DNA from 3 places in the Lentzea sp. NPDC006480 genome. Region 3 is predicted to be linked to each of the others. Evidence: riboswitches for the same ligand, from Rfam matches in the RefSeq annotation. Region 3 holds a riboswitch; each other region holds the start of a gene.

Region 1 (7,169 bases), on a different contig from region 3:
TCCTGCCCGCACGCCTGTCGGCCTATCGCGCGCGGATGCTCCCGGCGATCCCCCGCGAGCTGGCGTCGTGGCCGGTCAACGCGCAGTTCCAGGTGTACCCGGCGGTGCGCGAGATGGTCTTCAACCTGACGTCCGAGGTGCTCACCGGCTCGGGGCTCGGCGCGGAGGCCGACGAGGTGAACCGGCTGTTCGAGGCGTGTCTGCGCGCCTCGACGGGACTCGTGCGCTTCCCCGTGCCCGGCCTGAGCTGGTCTCGCGGGCTGACGGCCCGGCGGCACCTGGAGACGATCTTCGGCGCGTGGGTGGCGTCGCGGCGCGCTTCGGGCGGACCTGCCGACAACGTGCTCAGCATGCTCTGCGAGGCCGCGACCGACGACGGCGCCAGCTTCACCGCGACCGACGTGGTCAACCACATGATCCTGTTGCTGCTGGCCGCGCGGGACACGTCGACGATCGCGCTCTCGACGATGATCTACTACCTCGGCAGGAACCCTTCTTGGCAGCAGCGGTGTCGTGAGGACGGTGCCGCGGTGGAGCTGGTGCGCAAGGAGGTGCTGCGGCTCGCCCCGCCGTTGCCGCACCTGGTCCGGCGCGTGGTGCGGCCGACGTCCGTGCTGGGGCATCCGCTCGCCGTGGGCACGTACGTCCAGACCATCCCCCAGTTCAACCACCACATGCACGAGCTGTGGACGAACCCGATGGCGTTCGACCCGTTGCGGTTCAGCTCGGAGCGGGCTGAGGACAAGGTGCACCGGTACGCCTGGATCCCGTTCGGCGGCGGTGTGCACAAGTGCATCGGGATGCACTTCGCGGGCATGGTCGTCGACGCCGTGATGCAGCAACTGCTGGAGCGCTTCGAGTGGTCCGTCGAGGCCGGCTACGAGATGCCGTGGAACCGCCGCGGTCTGCCCTTTCCGGCGGATGGACTGCCAGTGCGGTTGACCAGCAGGCATAGGAGCCAAGGAATCGCTTCCGCGCATTGAGTTCGTGGAGCTGCACGACCTCGACCGCACGCCGGCTCGGGCGGACCGATGCCGTTGATCCAGCGCCGGCTGCACCGCGAGGGTGTGTACACCCAGGTCACGCTGAGAATGTCCCTGCGTTCCAACGGGTTCAGGCCACGAACGGGCGAGCGCTTCCCGAATGTTGCGCGGTGGACTACGAGCCGTCGTCCGTCGACGCCACGGACTGCTCCCTTGAGGGCACGCGGACGATCTACGGCGCCTTCCACCACTTCCCGCCTGCTCTGGCCACGCGGATGCTCCAGAACGCCGTCGACACCCGGCAGCCGGTGGTCGTCGTCGACACCAAACGGTCGTTCGTGTACCCGCTGCTGTTCCCGTTCCTGACGACGCTGATGGTGCTGATCTCCGCGCCGTTCCAGCGCAATCCGCTCCCCCGCTACCTGCTGCGGCTGGTGCTGACCTGTCTGGTGCCGGTGCTGCCTTTCATGATGTTCTTCGGCAGCGTCGTGTCGTTCCTGCGCATGTACGGGCGCGCGGAACTGCGGCGGATGGTCGACGGCCTCTCCGGCACCGAAACGTTCACCTGGAAGATCGGTGTCGTGCCGGGCCTCACGGGCGCCCAGCACCTGATCGGGGTGCCGCGGTGACTCAGCGGCGGCCGTGCGACGCGACGATCTTGAGCACCGCGCGTTCGAGCGCGTAGTCGGCGTCTGCCGCCACACCCTTCACGTCGGCGTTGAGCCCCGCGACCACCTGCATCGCGTCGGCGAGACCGGTCTGGTCCCAGCCGCGGGCCTGGGCCTGTGCCTTCTTGATCTTCCACGGCGGCATGCCGAGCGGGCCGGCCAGGCTGAACGGGTCGGCCCGGCCCACCGCGGACACGCGCGCGACCGTGCGCACCGCGTCGGCCAGCGCGTCCGCGACCAGCACGTGCGGCACACCGAGTTGCATGGCCCAGCGCAACGCCTCCATCGCGCCCGCCCGGTCACCGGTCACGGCCTTCTCGGCGACCGCGAACCCGGTCACTTCGGCCTTGCCCTGGTGGTAGCGGCGGATCTCGTCGACCGTCACCTTGCCGTCGGTGTCGGAGACGAGCTGGGACGCCGCCGCCGCGAGCTCGCGCAGGTTCGTGCCCACGGCGTCGATGAGCGTGGCGACGGCCTCGGCGTCGATCTTGCCGCCCGCCTGCCGCACCTCGTTGCGCACGAACGACTCCCGCTCAGCGGGCTTGGTGATCTTGGCGCACTCGGTGACCGCGGCACCGGCCTTCTTCAGCTGTCCTGGCAGGTCCTTGGCCGCCTTGCTACGACCACCGCCCGTGTGCAGGACGACGAGCGTGACCCCGTCCGCGGGCGCCTTGATGTAGGAGAGCACCGTGTCGGCGACCTCCTTGCCGATGTCCTGCGCGTTCTGCAGGACGATCACGCGCCCCTCCGCGAACAGCGACGGGCTGACCAGCTCAGCCAGCTCCGGAGGCGTGAGATCAGTCACCTGCACACGGGTCAGATCGGCGGTCGGATCGACCGTGCGTGCGGCCTCGAGAGCCGCCCGAACAGCACGTTCGACCAGCAGCTCCTCCTCGCCGACGACGAGGTGCAGTGACTCCGGTGCGCTCACGCTCCGCATCCTCCCACGTCCCGGATCGTGGACGTCTGTGGCTGAGCAACGGACTGGTGCCGTAGCTTGGGAGCCACAACTGAACACCGCTCATCCAGAGGGGCAGAGGGACCGGCCCGAAGAAGCCCCGGCAACCGGCGTCAGCGCAGTGCACCAGTGCACGCGCAGACGATCACGGTGCCAATTCCGACCCGTTCGATTTCGCGGGAAAGATGAGGAGATACCTCGCGATGACTGCTGTCTCCGTGCCCACGGGCACCAAGTTCGACCTCGGCCCCGCCCGCGCACTGCTGTGCCGGGAATGCGGGAATGAAACCCCTCTCGCTCCTGAGTACGCCTGTCTGGAGTGTTTCGGGCCGCTGGAAGTGGCCTACGACTTCGGCAAGATCCGGCGCGAGGACATCGAAGCCGGCCCCAGGTCGATCTGGCGCTACCGCGGCCTTCTCCCCGTTCCGTCCACTGTGGAACAGCACCCGAACACCGACCCCGGCGGCACCCGCCTGGTCGAGGCCCACAACCTCGCCAAGGCCCTGGGCGTCCGCAAGGTCTGGGTGAAGGACGACACCGGCAACCCCACCCACTCCTTCAAGGACCGCGTGGTCGGCGTGGCACTCGCCGCCGCCCGCGAGCTCGGCTTCAAGGTCCTGGCCTGCCCGTCGACCGGCAACCTGGCGAACGCCGTCGCCGCGGCCGCCGCCCGCGCGGGCTGGCAGTCCGTGGTTCTCGTGCCCTCCAATCTCGAGCGTGCCAAGATCCTGATGAGCGCCGTCTACGAGGGCGCCCTGATCGCCGTCGACGGCAACTACGACGACGTGAACCGCCTGGCCCAGGAACTCGCCGCGGAGCACGAGGACTGGGCGTTCGTGAACGTCAACGTCCGCCCGTACTACGCGGAGGGCTCGAAGACCCTCGGCTACGAGGTCGCCGAACAGCTCGGCTGGCGCCTGCCCGACCAGATCGTCGTGCCCATCGCCTCAGGCTCACAGCTCACCAAGGTCGACAAGGCCTTCCGCGAGCTCGGCCAGCTCGACCTGGTCGAAGCCACCCCGTACCGCGTGTTCGGCGCCCAGGCCACCGGCTGCTCGCCTGTGTCCGCCGCGTACAAGGAAGGCCACGACGTCATCCGCCCGGTCCGCCCGGACACGATCGCCCGCTCGCTGGCGATCGGCGCCCCGGCCGACGGCCCGTACGTGCTCGACGCGGTGCGCCGCACCAACGGCGCCATCGAGGACGTGACCGACGAAGAGGTCGTCGAGGGCATCAAGCTCCTCGCCCGCACCGAGGGCATCTTCGCCGAGACCGCCGGCGGCGTGACCGTGGCGACGGCGAAGAAGCTGATCGAGGCGGGCCAGCTCGACCCGGACGCCGAGACCGTGCTGCTGATCACCGGCGACGGTCTGAAGACCCTCGACGCACTCGGCGACACGATCGGCCCGCGCGCGACGGTGCCGCCGTCGGCCGAGGCCGTCATCAAGGCGCTGGCCTAGTCACCTCCTTCCTGAGCCTCATCCCGGTCCGGGGACGCCGCGTGCGTCCCCGGACCGCGTTGTGTCAGAGGGAAATCGCCTCGGTCTGCAGCCAGCCCGTGCGCGGGAACCGTTGCAGGACTTCCATCGTGTGCGGCCCGACCGGCTCCACCTCCGCTCGCCAGGCCACAACCTGTTGCGGCCACGGGGCTTCCGCCTTCAGCACGTTGTAGTGGTAGTCGTGCCAGTCGTGTGGCGCGATCCGCATGCCGTCGTCGAACACGTGCTCCGAGACGAGGTCGTACGCCTCCTCCGGCTTGGCCGCCTTGGTGGGCGGCAGCACGTGCGTGGTCGTCGCCCGGTAGGTGAGGGCGCGGGTGCCGTCGTCGAGTGTTTCGCAGATGTAGTAACCGAAATCGGGTTTCAGCTCGTCATGCGGCCATGGCGCCGCCGTGTAGTTCGTCTGCCACAACGCCCACGCGAGGCCGGGCGTGCCGCCGGGGATCGGGTAGCGCGCGTTGTAGAGCCTGATCCAGACCATCTTCTTCTCCTTCTCACTGTTCGGTTTCCCGGCAACACGGCCAGGTCGCCGTCCTTGTCCGTGCGCAACACCACCGCGCCACCTGCCCGCAGCAGGTCGAGCACGTGCTCGCTGGGGTGGCCGTAGCGGTTGCCCGTGCCCACGCTCACCAGCGCGATCCGTGGTTGTGCGGCCTTGAGGAACGCGGGCAGCGAGTACCGCGAACCGTGGTGCGGCACCTTGAGCACGTCGGCCCGCAGGTCCCGATCTCCCAGCAAGGCCGACTGGCCCGCCAGCTCGACGTCACCGGTGAGCAGCACGCGGCCTGCTCGTGTGATCGCCCTGAGCACGAGCGAGTAGTCGTTGACCGTCGTGTTCGTGTCGTCCGCTGTCGGCGGCCGTCTTGGCCCGAGCACCTCCACTTCCAGTCCTGGCCAGGCGAACCGTTCGCCAGCCTTGGGTTCCACGACCCGCACGCCGTGGCCGCGGGCCTGCTTGGTGATCTCTTTCCACGCCCAGTCGGGCTCCTTGAGCGGACCGACCGCGATAGCCCCCACCGCACGCCCGGTGAGCACCGCGGGCAGGCCCTGCACGTGGTCCGCGTGCAGGTGGGTCAGCACGAGGAGCGGAATCCTCTTGATTCCCAACGTCTTCAGGCACCGGTCGACCGCACCGGGATCGGGCCCGGTGTCCACCACGACCGCTCGGTCGGCCTCGTCGGTCGCCAGCACGAGCGCGTCGCCCTGGCCCACGTCGCACGCGACGACCTTCCAGTCGTCCGGTGGCCAAGCCGGTGCCACGACCTGCATCGGCACCAGCACGACGAACCCGCCGACCAGCACCGCGACGACCAACGTCCGCGTCTTCTTGAACCGCAGCAACAACACCACCGCGGCCAGAACTCCGGTCAGCGCGAACGCTCCGAGCCAGCCCTGCGGCCAGCCGACCGACGCACCGGGCACGGTCGCCGCCTGCCGTGCGACCTGGATCAGCCAGGTCACTGCCGGTCCCGCGATGTGCACGACCAGTTCGGCGCCCGGCCGGTACAGGGATGCGACAGCTGCCGCCACCACACCCAGGACTGTTGCCGGTGCGACCACCGGCCCTGCGACCAGGTTGGCGACGATCGCCACCAGGCTCACCTGACCGGAGAGGCCGACGACCAGCGGAGCCGTCGCCAGGCTTGCGGCCGTGGGCACGACGATCGCCTCGGCCAGGCCGTTCGGCACGCCGCGTTCCTTCAGCGCTCTCGACCACTTCGGCGCCACCAGGACCAACGCCGTCGTCGCCACGACGGACAGCGCGAACCCCGGATCACCGCCGAGTGCCGGATCGACGAGCACCAGGACGATCACGGCGGCCGCGATGCTCGGCAACGTGGACCGCGTTCGCCCCAGCACCAACGCCAGCAGCGTCACCGCGCCCATCACCGCCGCCCGCAGCACGCTCGGCTCCGGACCGGCCAGCACCACGAACCCCACGAGCGCCGCCATCGCGGCCGCTGCCGCAGTTCGCGGTCCGGCCCTGAGCCGCGTGGCCAGCAGGTAGACCGCGCCGCACACGATGGCCAGGTTGGCGCCGCTCACAGCCAGCAGATGGGAGAGGCCGGCAGTGCGGAACTCGTCGACGATGCGCGGCACCATGTGGTCGGTGTCGCCCACCACCAACGCCGGCAGGAGCCCGGCTTCCTCGTCATCGAGGACCGCGCTTGCATCACGCAGGCCGTCGCGGAGGTGGTCCGCCCAGCGCTGCCACGCCGGCGCCGGCCGCGGATCGATCGGCGGGCCGCGAACCCTCAGCAGTGCCGACGTCAGGTCGCCACCCCGAGGCGGAGCCAGCGTGCCTTTGGCCGTGACCTCCTGGCCTGGCAACAGATCCCGCCACTGGTCGGCCGGAGCCAGCAGGACCAGGCGGGCACCGTTGGCGGTCGCGGTGATGACCACGTGGTCGATGCCCGCCTGGTGACCGCCGAAGCCCGCGGCCCGGATGCCTTTGGGCCTGGTGGTGAGTTCCGCGGTGACCGTGGTGGAACGGCCTTCGTCGGCGACCAGGCGAAGTGGGTGGGTCTCGGCTCGGAAGACGTTGCCGCCCACCCAGGCCGCGGCTACCGGACCGGAGATCAGGAGGGCGATCGCACACGTTCTTGTCCACCAAGCCCTGCGCCAGGCGGCCAGGCCGATCGTTCCCGCCACCAGTCCGGTGAGGACAGCCGCCTGCCAACTCAGGAAGAGGCCGGCGACGGCGGTCATCCACACCGCCGCGGCCGCTGGGACCAGGCGGTAGTCGTGGGTTATCTGGTGTTTGCGGACCACCGGTGCCTCCGTTGTGCGGTGGGAGGCCTCGGGTCACCGCTTGGACTGCCTTGGCGCGGCAGAGGAGGCCCAGGTCTCGCCGAAAAATGAAGTGCGGTGGCGTGTGGGCTGACCAGCGGCCGGGCTCCCGGTTGGTGCCAGGTGAGGTCGACGGGGCTCGGACGTTGCGGACCCCTGCCCTGGGCGTTGGGGCGGCTGGACGCAGTGGGTTGGGGCGTGGTGTGGCGAGTGATGCGGACAGATCGCATGACGTGACTCCAGGTGTGCGCTGAGGCAGAAGGCGCGGCAG
Region 2 (7,169 bases), on a different contig from region 3:
GGAGATGGCGTTGCAGGCGAACGCCGAGAACGAGGTGATCGCGCCGGTGCTCAAGCGCGTCACCGAGAGGCGGCTGGGATATCTGACCGAGCTGTTCGAGGAGCTCGGGTTCGACCGGGAGCACGCGAAGAAGCGCGCGCTGATCGCGTTCAGTCTCTACCTCGGCCAGGCGCAGATGTACGTGACCCTGCCCGGCCTCGTCGAACCGGTGCTCGACGAGGCAGTGCAGGTGCTCACGAAACGATGATCAGGCCGCGAGGGTCCGCGGTCTTGAGCTCGTCACCACCTGCGCACGTGCCGAGGGCGGGCGACCCGGCTTCCCGGACGTTGTAGACGAAGTTGCCGCGGACGCTGTCGAGATGGCCGCCCAGCATGACGACGTTGTTCGCGTCGCCGCCGGGGTAGTCGGCGATCACGTTGTAACCCGTGGCGCCGCCGTAGCCGAACGACACCGGCTTCGTGGTGAAGCCCGCCGCGTCGAGCTAGCCCTTCACCTGGACGTTCGCGACGTTGATGTTCGGTGCCGCCAGGACGGCCGGAGCCGCCGCTTGCGCTGCTGTGGTTCTGGTCGCCATCAAGGCGGCCGCCAGCTCGATGAGGATCCTCATGGTTCAACTCCGTGCAGGGCAGGGATTGAGCCACTGATCAACATGCTCCACTGTGCATGCGCCCAGTGGGCGCGAACGGCTGGTGTTGTTAACGCGCCTGATTCGTCCAATTCGGTGGTGATCGATCAGAATGGTCCAGGTGGGTGACATCACGGCCGTGCTGGGCATCGGCGCAGCCGTACTGCTGATCTCGGTGATCGCGGTGCGGGTGTCGATCCGGCTCGGCCTGCCCTCGTTGTTGCTGTACCTGGGCATCGGCGTCCTGCTGGGCGAGGCGGTGTTCGGCATCAAGTTCGACGACGCCGACCTGACGCAGTCTCTCGGCATCGCGGCCCTCGTGCTGATCCTGACCGAGGGCGGGCTCACAACTCGTTGGCACGCTGTGAAGTCGTCGCTGCGGCTGGGCGTCGCACTGTCCACTGTGGCCGTTGCGGTGAGCGTCGCGGTCACCGGCACGGCGTTGCACTTCCTGCTCGGCCTCGACTGGCGGATGGCGTTGCTGTGGGGCGCGGTGCTGTCGTCCACGGACGCGGCGGCCGTGTTCAGCGTGCTGCGGTCGTTAGGTGTGGGGGCGCGGCTCACGGGCGCGCTGGAACTCGAATCAGGCCTCAACGACGCGCCGGTCTACATCGCCGTGGTGCTGCTGGCGTCGTCGGACCGGATCTCGTGGACCGCTCCGTTGCTGGTGCTCTACGAACTCGCCGCGGGCGCGCTCATCGGCGTGCTGCTCGGTGTTTTCGGTGCGGCGGCGCTGAGACGTGCGGCTCTGCCCTCGACCGGTCTCTACCCGCTCGCCACCGTCGCGGTGTGCGTGATCGCTTACACCGCGGGCGATCTGGTGCACGCGTCCGGTTTCCTCGCCACCTACGTCGCCGCTCTGGCGCTCGGCAACGCCCGCCTGCCGCACCGCGCCGACACCCTCTCGTTCGCGGAGGGGCTGGGATGGCTCGCCCAGATCGGGCTCTTCGTCTTGCTCGGCCTGTACGCCTCGCCGTCACGACTGCTCGACGCACTGGTGCCCGCGCTGATCGCCGGGGTGGTGCTGACTTTCGTGGCCCGGCCGTTGTCGGTGCTGCTGGCGTCGCTGCCGTTCAAGGTGCCGTGGCGGGAGCAGGCGTTCCTCTCCTGGTCGGGGCTGCGTGGTGCGGTGCCGATCGTGTTCGCGCTGATCCCGTTGATTCAGGGGGTCGAGGGTGCGCGGAATCTGGTCGACGCGGTGTTCGTGCTGGTCATCGTGCTCACGGTGGTGCAGGGGACGACGCTGCCGTTCCTCGCGCGCCGGCTCGGGCTGGTGAACCTGCACGAGGCGCAGGAGGTGCAGGTCGACTCCTCGCCGCTGGACGAGCTGGGCGCCGAGCTGCTGCAGGTGCACATCCAGCGCGGGTCGAAGCTGCACGGCGTCTACATGACCGAGCTGCGGCTGCCGAGCGGCGCCACGGTGAGCCTCGTGGTGCGGTCCGGAAAGAGTTTCACGCCACAGCCGACGACCCGGCTGCAGGTCGACGACCAGTTGCTCATCGTGACCACCGAAGAAGCGCGCGACGCCGCTGAGCGGCGCATACGTGCCGTGGACCGGGCTGGTCGCTACGCACGGTGGAAGGGCGAGACCGGCGACTAGCTCGGTTTCCGAGGCTTCTCACCATGTGATCGGGTGTCGACGAGCGCCGAGAGGCTCCGCTAACGTCATCGGCAGGTCATGAGAGCCAGCGTCAAGCCCAAGCTTGCTGGCCGGCAACCCTCCAACCGCGGTGGGGTGCCCTTGGTGAGGACCTGGTCCGGCGCGTGGGGCGCCGGTCAAGCGCGGGCCTTCGCGACACGGGGCCCCTGGCCTCGGAGGCAGCTCGATGACGCTCGCGATCACCCCTGGCACGGTCACCACGGTTCCGGCTGTCGTCGGCTCTGACCTGCGCGTTCCGCTCGTCACCGGAGAGCGCGTGACGTATGCGAACCTCGATCACGCGGCATCGGCCCCCTGTCTGCAGGAGGTGCGCGACGCCGTCGACGAGCTGCTGCCCTGGTACGCCAGCGTGCACCGCGGTGCCGGGTTCGCCTCCCAGGTCTCCACGCGCGTCTACGAGCAGGCGCGGGATCGCATCCGCAAGTTCGTCGGCGCCCGCTCGTCCGACGCCGTCGTCTTCACCCGCAACACCACCGATTCGCTGAACCTGTTGGCGCGCAGCGTTCCTCGCAACACCGCGGTCGTGCTGTTCGACAGCGAGCACCACGCTGCTCTGCTGCCGTGGCGCGGCCCGAACGTTCAGCGCATCCCCGCCCCATCTTCGTCCGGCGCTGCTGTGGTCGCGCTGGACCGGGCGTTGGCCGCCGCCCCGGTCGGCCCACGGCTCGTGATCGTCACCGGGGCGTCCAACGTCACGGGGGAGCTGTGGCCGGTCGCGGAGCTCGCGAAGGTCGCCCGCAGGCACGGCGCGCGGATCGCGCTCGACGCCGCGCAGCTCGCCCCGCACCGCCCGATCGACGTGCGTGAGCTGGGCGTCGACTACATCGCGTTCTCCGGCCACAAGATCTACGCGCCGTTCGGTGCCGGTGTGCTCGTCGGCCGTTCGGACTGGCTGCAGCAGGCCCAGCCGTACCTGGTGGGCGGTGGTGCGACGGCCAAGGTGACCGACCACGGCGACCGCCTCGGCGTGGCCTGGTCCGCGGTGCCCGAGCGGCACGAGGCCGGCAGCCCGAACGTCGTCGGTGTGCACGCGCTGGCCTCTGCCTGCGAGATCCTGTCGCGGCACTGGGAGCAGACGGTCGCGCACGAGCAGGAGCTGCTCACGCGCCTGTACGACGGCCTGCGCACGATTCCGGGCTTCCGCGAGCTGTCGATCCTGACCGACGCCGACAAGGTGGGCGTCGTCAGCTTCACGATCTCCGGGTTCGACGCGGGCTTCCTCGCGGCGGCGCTGTCCGCCGAGTACGGCATCGGCGTCCGCGACGGGGCGTTCTGCGCACACGTGATCGTGGGCCGGCTCGTCAAGCAGGCCGGATCGCACGAGGAACGTGCTGTGCGCGCGTCGATCGGCCTGGGCACGACGGCCGAGCACGTGGATCGTCTGGTGGCGGCGCTGCGCACTCTCGTGACCGAGGGTCCGAAGTGGACCTACACGCAGCGCGACGGCCGCTGGGTGCCCGAGGACGACAGCCGAACCCTGCCGCCGTTCCTCGCGTAGTCCCGGTAGTGGACAATGACCTGGTGAGTGACGAGTCCAAGGCCGCCGACGAGGTCGCTGAGAAGCCTGCGGAAAAGCAGGTCAGCGAGCCGAAGCCGGTCGCGGATCGCAAGTCGAACGAGTTCGTCGGGGTCGATCTCGCCGATGACGATGACGACGACACCGGCGCTGAGACCAACACCGACACCGTCACCGAGGCGGTGGCTGTGGTCGCGGTCGAGGAGAAGCCGGCCGAGGAGAAGCCCGTCCCGGCAACGGACGCGGCGGCGGACGCCGGGAAACCCGCCGAGCGCGTCGTGTCCGAGGACGACGTCGTCGAGCCGGAGTTCTCGATCACCGGGTCGCTGCCCGAGCCGCGCACCAAGATCCTCGCCGTGCTCGCCGTCGGCGTGCTGGCCCTGGACGTCCTCACCAAAGTCCTGTCCGTGGCGTTTCTCGAGGGTGCCGACCCGGTCAAGCTGTTCGGCGGCGTGCTCTACCTGACGTTCGTCCGCAACCCCGGCGCCGCGTTCGGCATGGCCGAGGGCATGACGTGGATCCTGGCGCTCATCGCGCTGGGCGTCGCCGGGTTCATCCTCTGGATCTCGCGCAACCTCCGCTCCCAGCCGTGGGCCGTCGGCCTCGGGCTGGTGCTGGGCGGCGCCGTCGGCAACCTCGCCGACCGCCTGTTCCGGGAGCCGGGGCCGATGCGCGGCCACGTGGTGGACTTCCTGTCGCTTTTCGACCCGTTCGGCCGAGTGTGGCCGGTGTTCAACGTCGCCGACATGGCGATCGTCTGCGGTGGCGCGACGATCGTGGTGCTGGCGCTCATGCAGCACGACTACGACGGGACGGTTCACAAAGAGGAAAAGAAGGTCGACGCGTGAGCGGTTACCGAACGCTGCCGATTCCCGATGGTCTGGACGGCATGCGTGTCGACGCGGGCCTCGCCAAGCTGCTCGGGCTGTCCCGCACGGTGATCGCGTCGATCGCCGACGCGGACGACGTGCTGATCGACGGGCGGGTCGTCGGGAAGTCGGACCGGCTGACCGCCGGTGCGATGCTGGAGATCACGCTGCCGGCCCCGCCGCAGCCGATCACGGTGCAGGCGATCCCGGTCGAGGGCTTGATCATCATTCACGAGGACGACGACATCATCGTCGTCGACAAGCCGGTCGGAGTGGCCGTGCACCCGTCGCCGGGGTGGACCGGGCCGACCGTGGTGGGTGGTCTGGCGGCTGCCGGGCGCCGCATCGCGACCTCGGGTGCCGCGGAACGGCAGGGCGTCGTGCATCGGCTCGACGTCGGCACCACGGGCGTGATGGTGGTGGCCAAGTCCGAGTCGGCGTACTCGGCGTTGAAGCACGCCTTCAAAGAGCGGACCGTGGACAAGGTCTACCACGCGATCGTCCAGGGGCACCCGGACCCGATCAAGGGCACCATCGACGCCCCGATCGACCGGCACCCCAAGCACGACTACAAGTTCGCGGTGATGAACTCCGGCAAGCCGTCCATCACGCACTACGAGGTGATGGAGGCGTTCCGGGCCGCCTCGCTGGTCGAGGTGCACCTGGAGACCGGGCGGACGCACCAGATCCGCGTGCACTTCTCCGCGCTGCACCACCCGTGCGTCGGCGACCTGACCTACGGCGCCGACCCGACGCTGTCCAAGCGCCTCGGGGTGTCGCGGCAGTGGCTGCACGCCCGGCAGCTCGGTTTCCACCACCCTGCCGACGGCCAGTGGGTCACCTTCACGTCGGAGTACCCGGACGACCTGGCGGCGGCGCTGGAGAAGCTGCGCGAAGAGGGCTGATTGCGTCTGAGTAAATCACCGGTTGACGAGCTTTCACTTGATGTTAATCGGTGGCCTGCCTAGCGTTCTCGGCATGAACCTCATCGTTCTCGCCGCCTCCGGCCGGACCGGTCTCGCCCTCGCCCGCAAGGCGCTGGAACGCGGCCACTCCGTCACCGCGATCGCTCGTGACCCGCAGCGCATCGCCCTCGACCACCCGAACCTGCGCAAGGTCGCGGGCGACGTGACCGACCCGGAGAGCGTCGCCGCGGTCGTCGGCGCGGACTCCGTCGTCCTCTCCGGCCTCGGCACGGACGTGGCGGGAGTGCTGCTCGACGGCGCCAAGTCGGTGGTGGCCGCGGCACCGAAGCGGATCATCTGGCTCGGCGCGTACGGCACCGGCGCGTCGGCGGAGGCGGCGGGCGAGGGTGCCGCCGTGCTCTGGAAGTTCATGGGGGACCGGATCCCGGACAAGATCGCGGCCGACGACGCCGTTCTCGCCGCCGGAGGCACCGTCTTCCACGCCGGGGTGCTCAGCGACGAACCGGAGAGCCCCGGCCGGCGCACGGTCGGCCTGGACGCCGCGCCGCCGTTCGATCTCGCGGCGAAGGTCAGCAGGGACACCGTGGCCGCGGCCATGCTCGACGAGGCCGAGAACCCGCGCTTTCCCGGCGCCGTCGCCCTGCCGCTAGCGGGCTAGCGCCTCCGCGAGAGCGGCCCGCACCTGGTCGCGCAGCCACGCGTGGGCGAGGTCGGAGTCGTAGCGCTGGTGCCAGTTGCAGTTGACCGGCGCCTCCGGTGACTCGACCGGCAGCGGCCGGGTGAGAAGTCCGAACGCCTCGATCAACGGACGGCAGAGGATCGTCGTGGTGGTGACCAGCGCGTCGCTCGCCGCCGCGATCTGCAGGGCGGTGTGGACCGTCGCCACGCTCGCGATCACCTTGCGCCGCAAGCCTTCGGTCGCCAGCAGGTCGTCGATCGGGGCGGTCAGCCGGCCACGCCGGGAGACCAGCACGTGCGGTTGGGCCGCGTACGACGGCAGGTCGAGGTGATCGGCGCACGGATGGCCCGTGCGCATGACCACCGCGAGCGGATCGGTGCCGAGCGTCTCGGAGCGGAACTCCGGCAGGCCGGGACGGCCGCCACCGAGCTCCAGGTCGACCCGGCCGTGCCGCAGGTCGTCGGTGTCGGCGGAGTTCTCGGCGAGCACCCGCAGCCGCACGCCGGGTGCCTGTTCCGCGACCCTGCCGACCAGCACGGGCACCAGCGACGAGGCGAGCGCGTCGTGGCACTGGACCGTGAAGGTGCGGTCCAGCTCGGCGAGGTCCAGCTCACGGCTCGGCGCGAGCACGGCGTTGGCCTGCCGCACCAGCCTGTTCACCTCTTCCCTGATCCCCAGTGCGTACGGCGTCGGCGTCATCGAGTGCCCCGTCCGCACCAGGATGTCGTCCCCGGTCACCTTCCTGATCCGGCCCAGCGTGCGGCTGACGGCGGGTGACGACAGGTGCAGCCGTTGTGCCGCACCCATCACGCTGCCCTCTTCAAGCAGGGCGTCCAGCACGGTCAACAGGTTCAGATCCGCTTGCATGACAGGAGAACATCATGGAGTTGCTC
Region 3 (7,169 bases):
AAACCGACCTCCCATGCAGTGAAAAGCGGCTGGCACCGCCTCCGTAGGCTATGTGCATGAGTGCCTCCGTACTGACCGCGGTGGCCTGGCCTTACGCCAATGGCCCCCGGCACATCGGTCATGTCTCCGGTTTCGGTGTCCCGTCCGACGTCTTCTCCCGCTACATGCGAATGTCCGGACACCGGGTGCTCATGGTCAGCGGCACGGACGAGCACGGCACACCGATCCAGGTGCAGGCCGAGAAGGAAGGGCTCACGGCTCGTGAGCTCGCCACCAAGTACAACCGTGTGATCGCGTCTGACCTGCAGGGCCTCGGCCTCTCCTACGACCTCTTCACCCGCACGACGACCGGCAACCACTTCCAGGTGGTGCAGGACCTGTTCTCCGCGCTGTGGAAGAACGGGTACGTCATTCCGAAGGTCGAGATGGGCGCGATCAGCCCGTCGACCGGCCGGACGCTGCCCGACCGCTTCATCGAGGGCACCTGCCCGATCTGCGGCTACGACGGCGCGCGTGGCGACCAGTGCGACAACTGCGGTAACCAGCTCGACCCGATCGACCTGAAGAACCCGCGCTCGCGGATCAACGGCGAGACGCCGAAGTTCATCGAGACCGAGCACCTGTTCCTGGACCTGCCGTCGTTCATCGAGTCGCTGGGCTCGTGGATGTCGACGCGCACGGACTGGCGCCCGAACGTGCTGAAGTTCTCCCAGAACCTGATCAAGGACCTGCGGCCGCGCGCGATCACCCGCGACCTCGACTGGGGTGTGCCGATCCCGCTCGACGGGTGGCGCGACCAGCCGATGAAGCGGTTCTACGTGTGGTTCGACGCGGTGATCGGCTACTTGTCGGCGTCCGTGGAGTGGGCCCGTCGTTCCGGCAACGACGACGCCTGGCAGGAGTTCTGGACGGGAGACGCCCAGAGCTACTACTTCATGGGCAAGGACAACATCGTCTTCCACTCGCTGATCTGGCCGTCGCTGCTGCTCGGGCAGAACGGCGCGGGCGACAAGGGCGGCGAGCCCGGCCGGTTCGGCACGCTGAACCTGCCGACCGAGGTCGTGTCGTCGGAGTACCTCACGATGAGCGGCTCGAAGTTCTCGACGTCGCGCGGCACCGTGATCTACGTCGGCGACTTCCTGAAGGAGTTCGGGCCGGACGCGCTGCGGTACTTCATCTCCGTGGCGGGCCCTGAGAACCAGGACACGGACTTCACCTGGGAGGAGTTCGTCCGCCGGACGAACTTCGAGCTGGCGAACGAGTGGGGCAACCTGGTCAACCGCTCGATCTCGATGGCGCACAAGAACGTCGGCGCGATCCCGAAGGCGACTGCGCTGACGGATGCAGACCACGAGCTGCTCCGCCAGTCGAAGGCGGCCTTCGACGTCGTGGGTGCGCACCTGCGCCGCTCGCGGTTCAAGCAGGCGTCCGGCGAGGCCATGCGGGTCATCTCGGCGGCGAACAAGTACCTGTCGGACCAGGAGCCGTGGAAGCTCAAGGACGACCCGGACCGCCGTGACTCGGTGCTGCACACGGCTCTTCAGGTCGTGCAGGACGCGAACACGCTGATGACGCCGTTCCTGCCGCACTCGGCGCAGAAGGTGCACGAGGCGCTGGGCGGCACGGGCGTGTGGGCGGCTCAGCCGGAGATGACCGAGGTCACCGACCTGGACGTGCCCGACCGCTCGTACCCGGTGCTGACCGGTGACTACGCCGGCGAGCAGGCTCGCTGGGAGTCGACGCCGCTCGAGGTTGGCCGGCCGCTGGAGAAGCCGTCGCCCCTCTTCGGGAAGCTCGACCCGAAGCTGGGCGAGACCGGGCCCGAGTTCGCGCCGATCGTCACCGACTAGTGCCCGAGAAGAAGTGACTGACAAGCGGGAACGACCGCCGGTGCCGGCAGCTCTGCCGGCACCGGTGATCGACGCTCACACGCATCTGGACGCGTGCGGAGCTGTGGACGCGGCCGGCGTGGCGGAGATTCTGGACCGGGCTGAGGCCGCCGGGGTCTCGCACGTGATCACCGTGGCGGACGATCTGGCCGCCGCGCAGTGGGCCGCCGAGGCGTCCACTTGGGACTCGCGGGTGTACGCGGCGGTGGCCGTGCACCCGACGCGCACCTCTTCCTTCGGTGACGCCGAGAAGTCCGAACTGGAGCGGCTCGCTGTTCTGCCGCGGGTGGTCGCGATCGGCGAAACCGGTCTGGACTACTACTGGGACTACTCGCCGCCGGCTGCCCAGCACGAGGCTTTCCGTTGGCACATCGACCTTTCCAAGCGCGTCGGGAAGCCGTTGATGATCCACGACCGGGACGCGCACGAGGACATCCTGAAGGTGCTGGAGTCCGAGGGCGCACCGTCCACTGTGGTCTTCCACTGCTTCTCCGGTGACGCGGACTTCGCCCGGCGGTGCGTCGACGCGGGGTACGTGCTGTCGTTCGCGGGGCCGGTGACGTTCAAGAACGCCCGTGCGCTGCGCGAGGCGGCTCAGCTGGTGCCCCAAGATCAGCTCTTGGTGGAGACGGACGCCCCGTTCCTGACGCCGCATCCGTTCAGGGGGCGGCCGAATGAACCATATTGTGTGAATTACACAGTTCGAGATTTGGCCACTCTCCGTGGCGAAGATCTTTCTGAACTCTGCTCCGCCGTCACCCGTAATGCTCAACGAGTGTTCGGACTTGGTCACTGAGATGCGATGTAAGACGAACGGAGCAAAGGGTTCCTACCCCCATGGGGTGACTGAGGTCACAACATCGGCGGGGGTGTTTGCGCAACGTCCGCGACCCCGTTACTGTCCCGTGACCGTGCCACCCGGACCGACCCAGTCGGTTGGGAGCACGCCCGCAGTCGGGGCGGGACCCATGCCAGAAGCGCGAAGAAGCGAGACCACGTAGGAGGAGTTGCCGGGAACCTTCGAGCTCAACCCTCGAATGATCTTTGCAGCGCCAACTGTGCGGTGGCCTCCAAGCTTCCGCAATGGAGGTATCGACCCAGTGTCTGGAAGCGACAGAACTGCCGCTCCGTACGACTTCAACGAGGACACCGACTGGTTCACGCCGGTCGGGAACACCGCAGTCGGTGTCATGGACCCTCACCCGAGCTTCCCCGCCGGTGCGCTGAGCATCTCGCCCGCGGACGTGCTCGAGGTGCTCGGCCCGGACGCCGACGAGCTCCTCGCCACGGCGAACGTCGACGTCGACGAGCTGATCCGGCTCATCAACGCCGAGACGACGATCATGCCGCCCCTCGTCCTCCCGTCGGAGGAAGACGAGAAGGGCGACCCGCAGGTCCTCGTCCAGACCGTGACGAACTGGAAGCGCCGCTTCCTCAAGGGCGCGGTCGCCGCGGTTCTCGTCTCCATCTCCGGTGGCGGTGTGACCGCCATGGCGATGGACAAGTCCCTCACGGTCGACGTGGACGGTGCACTGCAGACCGTCCACTCCTACGAGGGCACGGTCGGCGACGTCCTGGCGGAGGAAGGCATCGTCGTCGGTGAGCACGACGCCCTGTCCCCGTCGCTGAACGCCCCGATCTCCGACGGCGGCAAGATCACCCTCGACCGCGGCCGCATGGTCAAGATGAGCATCGACGGCCAGGCCAAGGAGGACTGGGTCCGCTCGGTCACCGTCGAGGAAGCCGCGAAGCAGATGGGCGTGCCCGTCGAGGGCGCCTGGTTCTCCGCTCCCGGCTCGCAGGACGTGCCCCTCGAGGGCATGAACATCGAGGTCAAGACCCGCAAGAACATCAAGCTCTTCGACGGCGCGAACCCGGTCCGCGAGATCCAGACCACCGCCGTCACTGTCGACGAGCTGCTGAAGAACGAGAACCTCTCGCTCGGCCCCGAGGACGCGGTCGCCTCCGGCACCGACGTGAAGCTCGCCACCGGCGCCGAGGTCTACATCTCCCGCACGGGCGTCACGGTCATCAACGTGAACGAGCCCGTCGCCCCGCCGGTCGAGAAGACCAACGACCCGAACATGAACGCGGGCGAGCAGAAGGTCACCGACCCCGGCGAGGCCGGCGAGCAGATCGCCACCTACCGCGTGACCGTGAAGAACGGCAAGGAGATCAGCCGCGAGAAGATCGGCGGCAAGGTCACCAAGGAGCCGAAGCCCAAGAAGGTCACCGTGGGCACCAAGCCGCTGCCCGACGGCGCGGTCTGGGACCGCCTCGCCGGCTGCGAGGCAGGCGGCAACTGGTTCATCAACACGGGCAACGGCTACTACGGCGGCCTGCAGTTCAACGCGGGCACCTGGGCCGCGAACGGCGGCACCGCCTACGCCGCCCTCCCGCACCAGGCCACCCGCGAACAGCAGATCGCCATCGCGACCAAGCTCCGCGACCGCGCGGGCGGCACCTACGGCGCATGGCCGGGCTGCCGCGCGAAGCTGGGCCTGCCGTAAACCGCTCCGCCCTGGTTTTGGCTTGATGAGGCCGCTCCTGGTTCGCCAGGGGCGGCCTTCTGCTTGGTCCAGACCAGGGGCTGAAATGCCCGCCCTGACCTGGCTAGCGTGACTCCCGAGCCTCAACGACACGCGCGGATCGCGTAGTCGATGCCCAAGGCGAACCAGTCCCGCTGGTGACGCCGACGCTGGAGGGCGGGAAGCGTGCGGCACCCGCCCTCCGGCGCACCAACCAGCCTGCGAGAATGCACGACGTGAGCCTGCTGGGACCCGCCGAAGTGAGACGTCTGGCCGAAGAGCTGGGCATCCGACCCACCAAGAAGCTGGGCCAGAACTTCGTGCACGACCCCAACACGGTCCGCAAGATCGTCGCCGCGGCCGGCCTCACCGAGGACGACGTCGTCCTGGAGGTGGGCCCGGGGCTGGGTTCCCTGACTCTCGCCCTGCTGCCCAGCGCCAAGCAGCTGGTGGCCGTCGAGATCGACCCGCCGCTCGCGAACCGCCTCCCGCGGACCGTCAGCGAGATGGACCCGGAGAACGCGGCCAAGCTGCACGTCGTCCTCAAGGACGCCATGAAGGTCACCCGGGAAGACCTGCCGGTCCAACCCACGGCGATCGTGGCCAACCTGCCCTACAACGTCGCCGTCCCGGTCGTCCTGCACCTGCTGCACGAGCTGCCGAGCCTCAAAAAGGGCCTCGTCATGGTCCAGGCCGAGGTCGCGGACCGGATGGCCGCGGAGCCCGGCAGCAAGATCTACGGCGTCCCCAGCGTGAAGATCGCCTGGTACGGCAAAGCCAAGAAAGCCGGCCCGGTCGGCAGGAACGTCTTCTGGCCCGCTCCCAACGTGGACTCGGGCCTGGTCTCGTTCCACCGCCACGAAAATCCGCTGTCCACAGTGGACCGCAAGAGGCTCTTCGGGATCGTCGACGCGGCCTTCGCGCAACGCCGCAAAACCCTCCGCGCCGCCCTCAAGGGGTGGGCGGCCACGAACGACGTCAACGTCGACGAGCTGCTCGAAAAGGCCGGCATCGACCCGCAGGCCAGGGGCGAGCAGCTGAGCGTGATCGACTTCATCCGGATCGCGGAGGTCTAGGCCGGGGATCCTTCGGCCAACAGTGTGATCTGTCGAACGAATCGGATTCTGGCTTGCGCAACCGAACGTCCGTCCGGTTGACTGCTAGATGCCATCCGGAGCGACTGAGAGACCTGGCTCTACGACGTCGCAGCAACCACCCGCTGGATGCGGGCAGGTGCTAACGCCAGGACCGATGGAGGATCACATGGGTACCACGCGAATGCTGACGCGCCGGCGAGTCGTCGACCAGTGCCGCCGCACCGCTTCTGCATGTCGTCGCCACCTCGTCTAAGGCGCCTTTTCAAAGTCCTTTGACGCGCACTCAGCCGAAGAGTGGCGCACACACCTGAGCAGAAACTCCGATCGCGCACAGCCCCAGAGGCGTGTGTGCCGTCGCGTGCAGCCGTGGAGCAGAAGTGATCACTGTCGAAAACCTCACCAAGTCCTTCCAGGGTGTCAACGCCCTCAACGGCGTGACCCTCGACGTCGAGGCGGGCACCGTGCTCGGCGTGGTCGGCCCGAGCGGGGCCGGCAAGTCGACGCTCGCCCGCTGCGTCGCGCTGCTGGAGCGCCCCGACTCGGGTGCGATCCGCGTCGACGGCACGGACATCACCGCGCTGGACGGGTCGGCTCTGCGGGCCGCCCGCAGGCAGATCGGCGTTGTGCCGCAAGGGGATTCGCTGCTCCGGCAGCGCACCGCCGCCGGCAACATCGCCCTGCCGCTCGAGTCCGCCGGCGTCCCCGGACCGCAGCGCCGCACCCGTGTGGGCGAGCTGCTCGACCTCGTCGGCCTGACCGACAAGGCCGCCTCCTACCCCGACCAGCTGTCCGGCGGGCAGCGCCAGCGCATCGCCGTGGCGCGCGCACTCGCCGCGAACCCGTCAGTTCTCCTCGCCGACGAGCCCACGTCAGCGTTGGACCCGGAGACCACCGGTTCCGTGCTGACCGTGCTCGACCGTGCGCGCGCTGAGCTGGGTGTGACCGTTCTCGTCGTCACGCACGACATGGGCGTGGTCCGGAAGATCTGCGATGACGTCGCCGTGCTGGAGCAGGGCCGCGTCGTCGAGCACGGCAAGGTGCTCGACCTGGTCAACGACGCCGGCAGCCGCACGAGCTCCGCGTTGCTGCCCGCCGTCGACCTGAACCCGATCAACGAGAGCGCCTACGACCGCGTGGCGGACGTCGTGCTCGTCGGGTTCGCCGCGGTCGGCGCCCTGCTGCCCGAGGCGGCGCACCGGTTCGGCGTCGAGTTGAACATCGTCGGTGGCGGCCTGACGCGCCTGGGCGAGACCCCGGTCGCGCGGTTCCGCCTCGGCCTGAACGGCGAGCGGTCCGACTCCGCGCTGGAGTGGATCGGCGAGGCCGGCGGCGCTGTGCAGAGGTCCCTGAAGGGGCCGCAGGGAGTAGCTGCGTGAGGTCTGCAACACCCTGGCCCGACGTGGTGAGCTACCTCGTCGAGGCCACCGGGGAGACGCTGTACATGGTCGGCGTCTCCACCGTGATCGCCACCGCTTTCGGAGTTCCCGTCGGGGTTTGGCTGCAGCTCACCGCCAAGGGCGGGCTGCGGCCGAACCCGGCGCTGCACCGCGTTCTCGGCTTCGTCACCGACCTGGGCCGCTCGATGCCGTTCATCGTGCTGCTCGTGGCGCTCACGTCGGTCACCCGCCTGATCGTCGGCGGATCCATCGGCAGCA

Evidence for each region. A riboswitch is a leader RNA that binds a small molecule or an ion and turns the genes downstream of it on or off. The one in region 3 is predicted to bind S-adenosylmethionine.
Region 1: linked by a shared signal. The riboswitch ahead of thrC (threonine synthase) and the one ahead of ABZX92_RS42005 (methionine ABC transporter ATP-binding protein) in region 3 are both predicted to bind S-adenosylmethionine.
Region 2: linked by a shared signal. The riboswitch ahead of ABZX92_RS31320 (aminotransferase class V-fold PLP-dependent enzyme) and the one ahead of ABZX92_RS42005 (methionine ABC transporter ATP-binding protein) in region 3 are both predicted to bind S-adenosylmethionine.

What each region holds. Positions count from the first base shown of each region.
Region 1 covers NZ_JBEXPJ010000017.1:78,284-85,452, reverse strand. Annotated here, with positions in the region: gene ABZX92_RS10035 (cytochrome P450) at 1-983, shown strand, start outside; gene ABZX92_RS10030 (hypothetical protein) at 1,154-1,612, shown strand; gene holA (DNA polymerase III subunit delta) at 1,614-2,591, opposite strand; SAM riboswitch class I at 2,670-2,801, shown strand; gene thrC (threonine synthase) at 2,813-4,069, shown strand; gene ABZX92_RS10015 (hypothetical protein) at 4,134-4,589, opposite strand; gene ABZX92_RS10010 (ComEC/Rec2 family competence protein) at 4,472-6,880, opposite strand.
Region 2 covers NZ_JBEXPJ010000104.1:11,196-18,364, forward strand. Annotated here, with positions in the region: gene ABZX92_RS31300 (TetR/AcrR family transcriptional regulator) at 1-247, shown strand, start outside; gene ABZX92_RS31305 (hypothetical protein) at 234-452, opposite strand; gene ABZX92_RS31310 (hypothetical protein) at 483-608, opposite strand; gene ABZX92_RS31315 (potassium/proton antiporter) at 739-2,226, shown strand; SAM riboswitch class IV at 2,301-2,415, shown strand; gene ABZX92_RS31320 (aminotransferase class V-fold PLP-dependent enzyme) at 2,453-3,784, shown strand; gene lspA (signal peptidase II) at 3,808-4,650, shown strand; gene ABZX92_RS31330 (RluA family pseudouridine synthase) at 4,692-5,576, shown strand; gene ABZX92_RS31335 (NAD(P)-binding oxidoreductase) at 5,650-6,255, shown strand; gene ABZX92_RS31340 (LysR family transcriptional regulator) at 6,244-7,143, opposite strand; gene ABZX92_RS31345 (inositol monophosphatase family protein) at 7,158-7,169, shown strand, end outside.
Region 3 covers NZ_JBEXPJ010000217.1:2,285-9,453, forward strand. Annotated here, with positions in the region: gene ABZX92_RS41980 (PadR family transcriptional regulator) at 1-2, opposite strand, end outside; gene metG (methionine--tRNA ligase) at 57-1,850, shown strand; gene ABZX92_RS41990 (TatD family hydrolase) at 1,864-2,685, shown strand; gene ABZX92_RS41995 (transglycosylase family protein) at 2,990-4,399, shown strand; gene rsmA (16S rRNA (adenine(1518)-N(6)/adenine(1519)-N(6))-dimethyltransferase RsmA) at 4,645-5,493, shown strand; SAM riboswitch class I at 5,582-5,675, shown strand; gene ABZX92_RS42005 (methionine ABC transporter ATP-binding protein) at 5,892-6,890, shown strand; gene ABZX92_RS42010 (methionine ABC transporter permease) at 6,887-7,169, shown strand, end outside.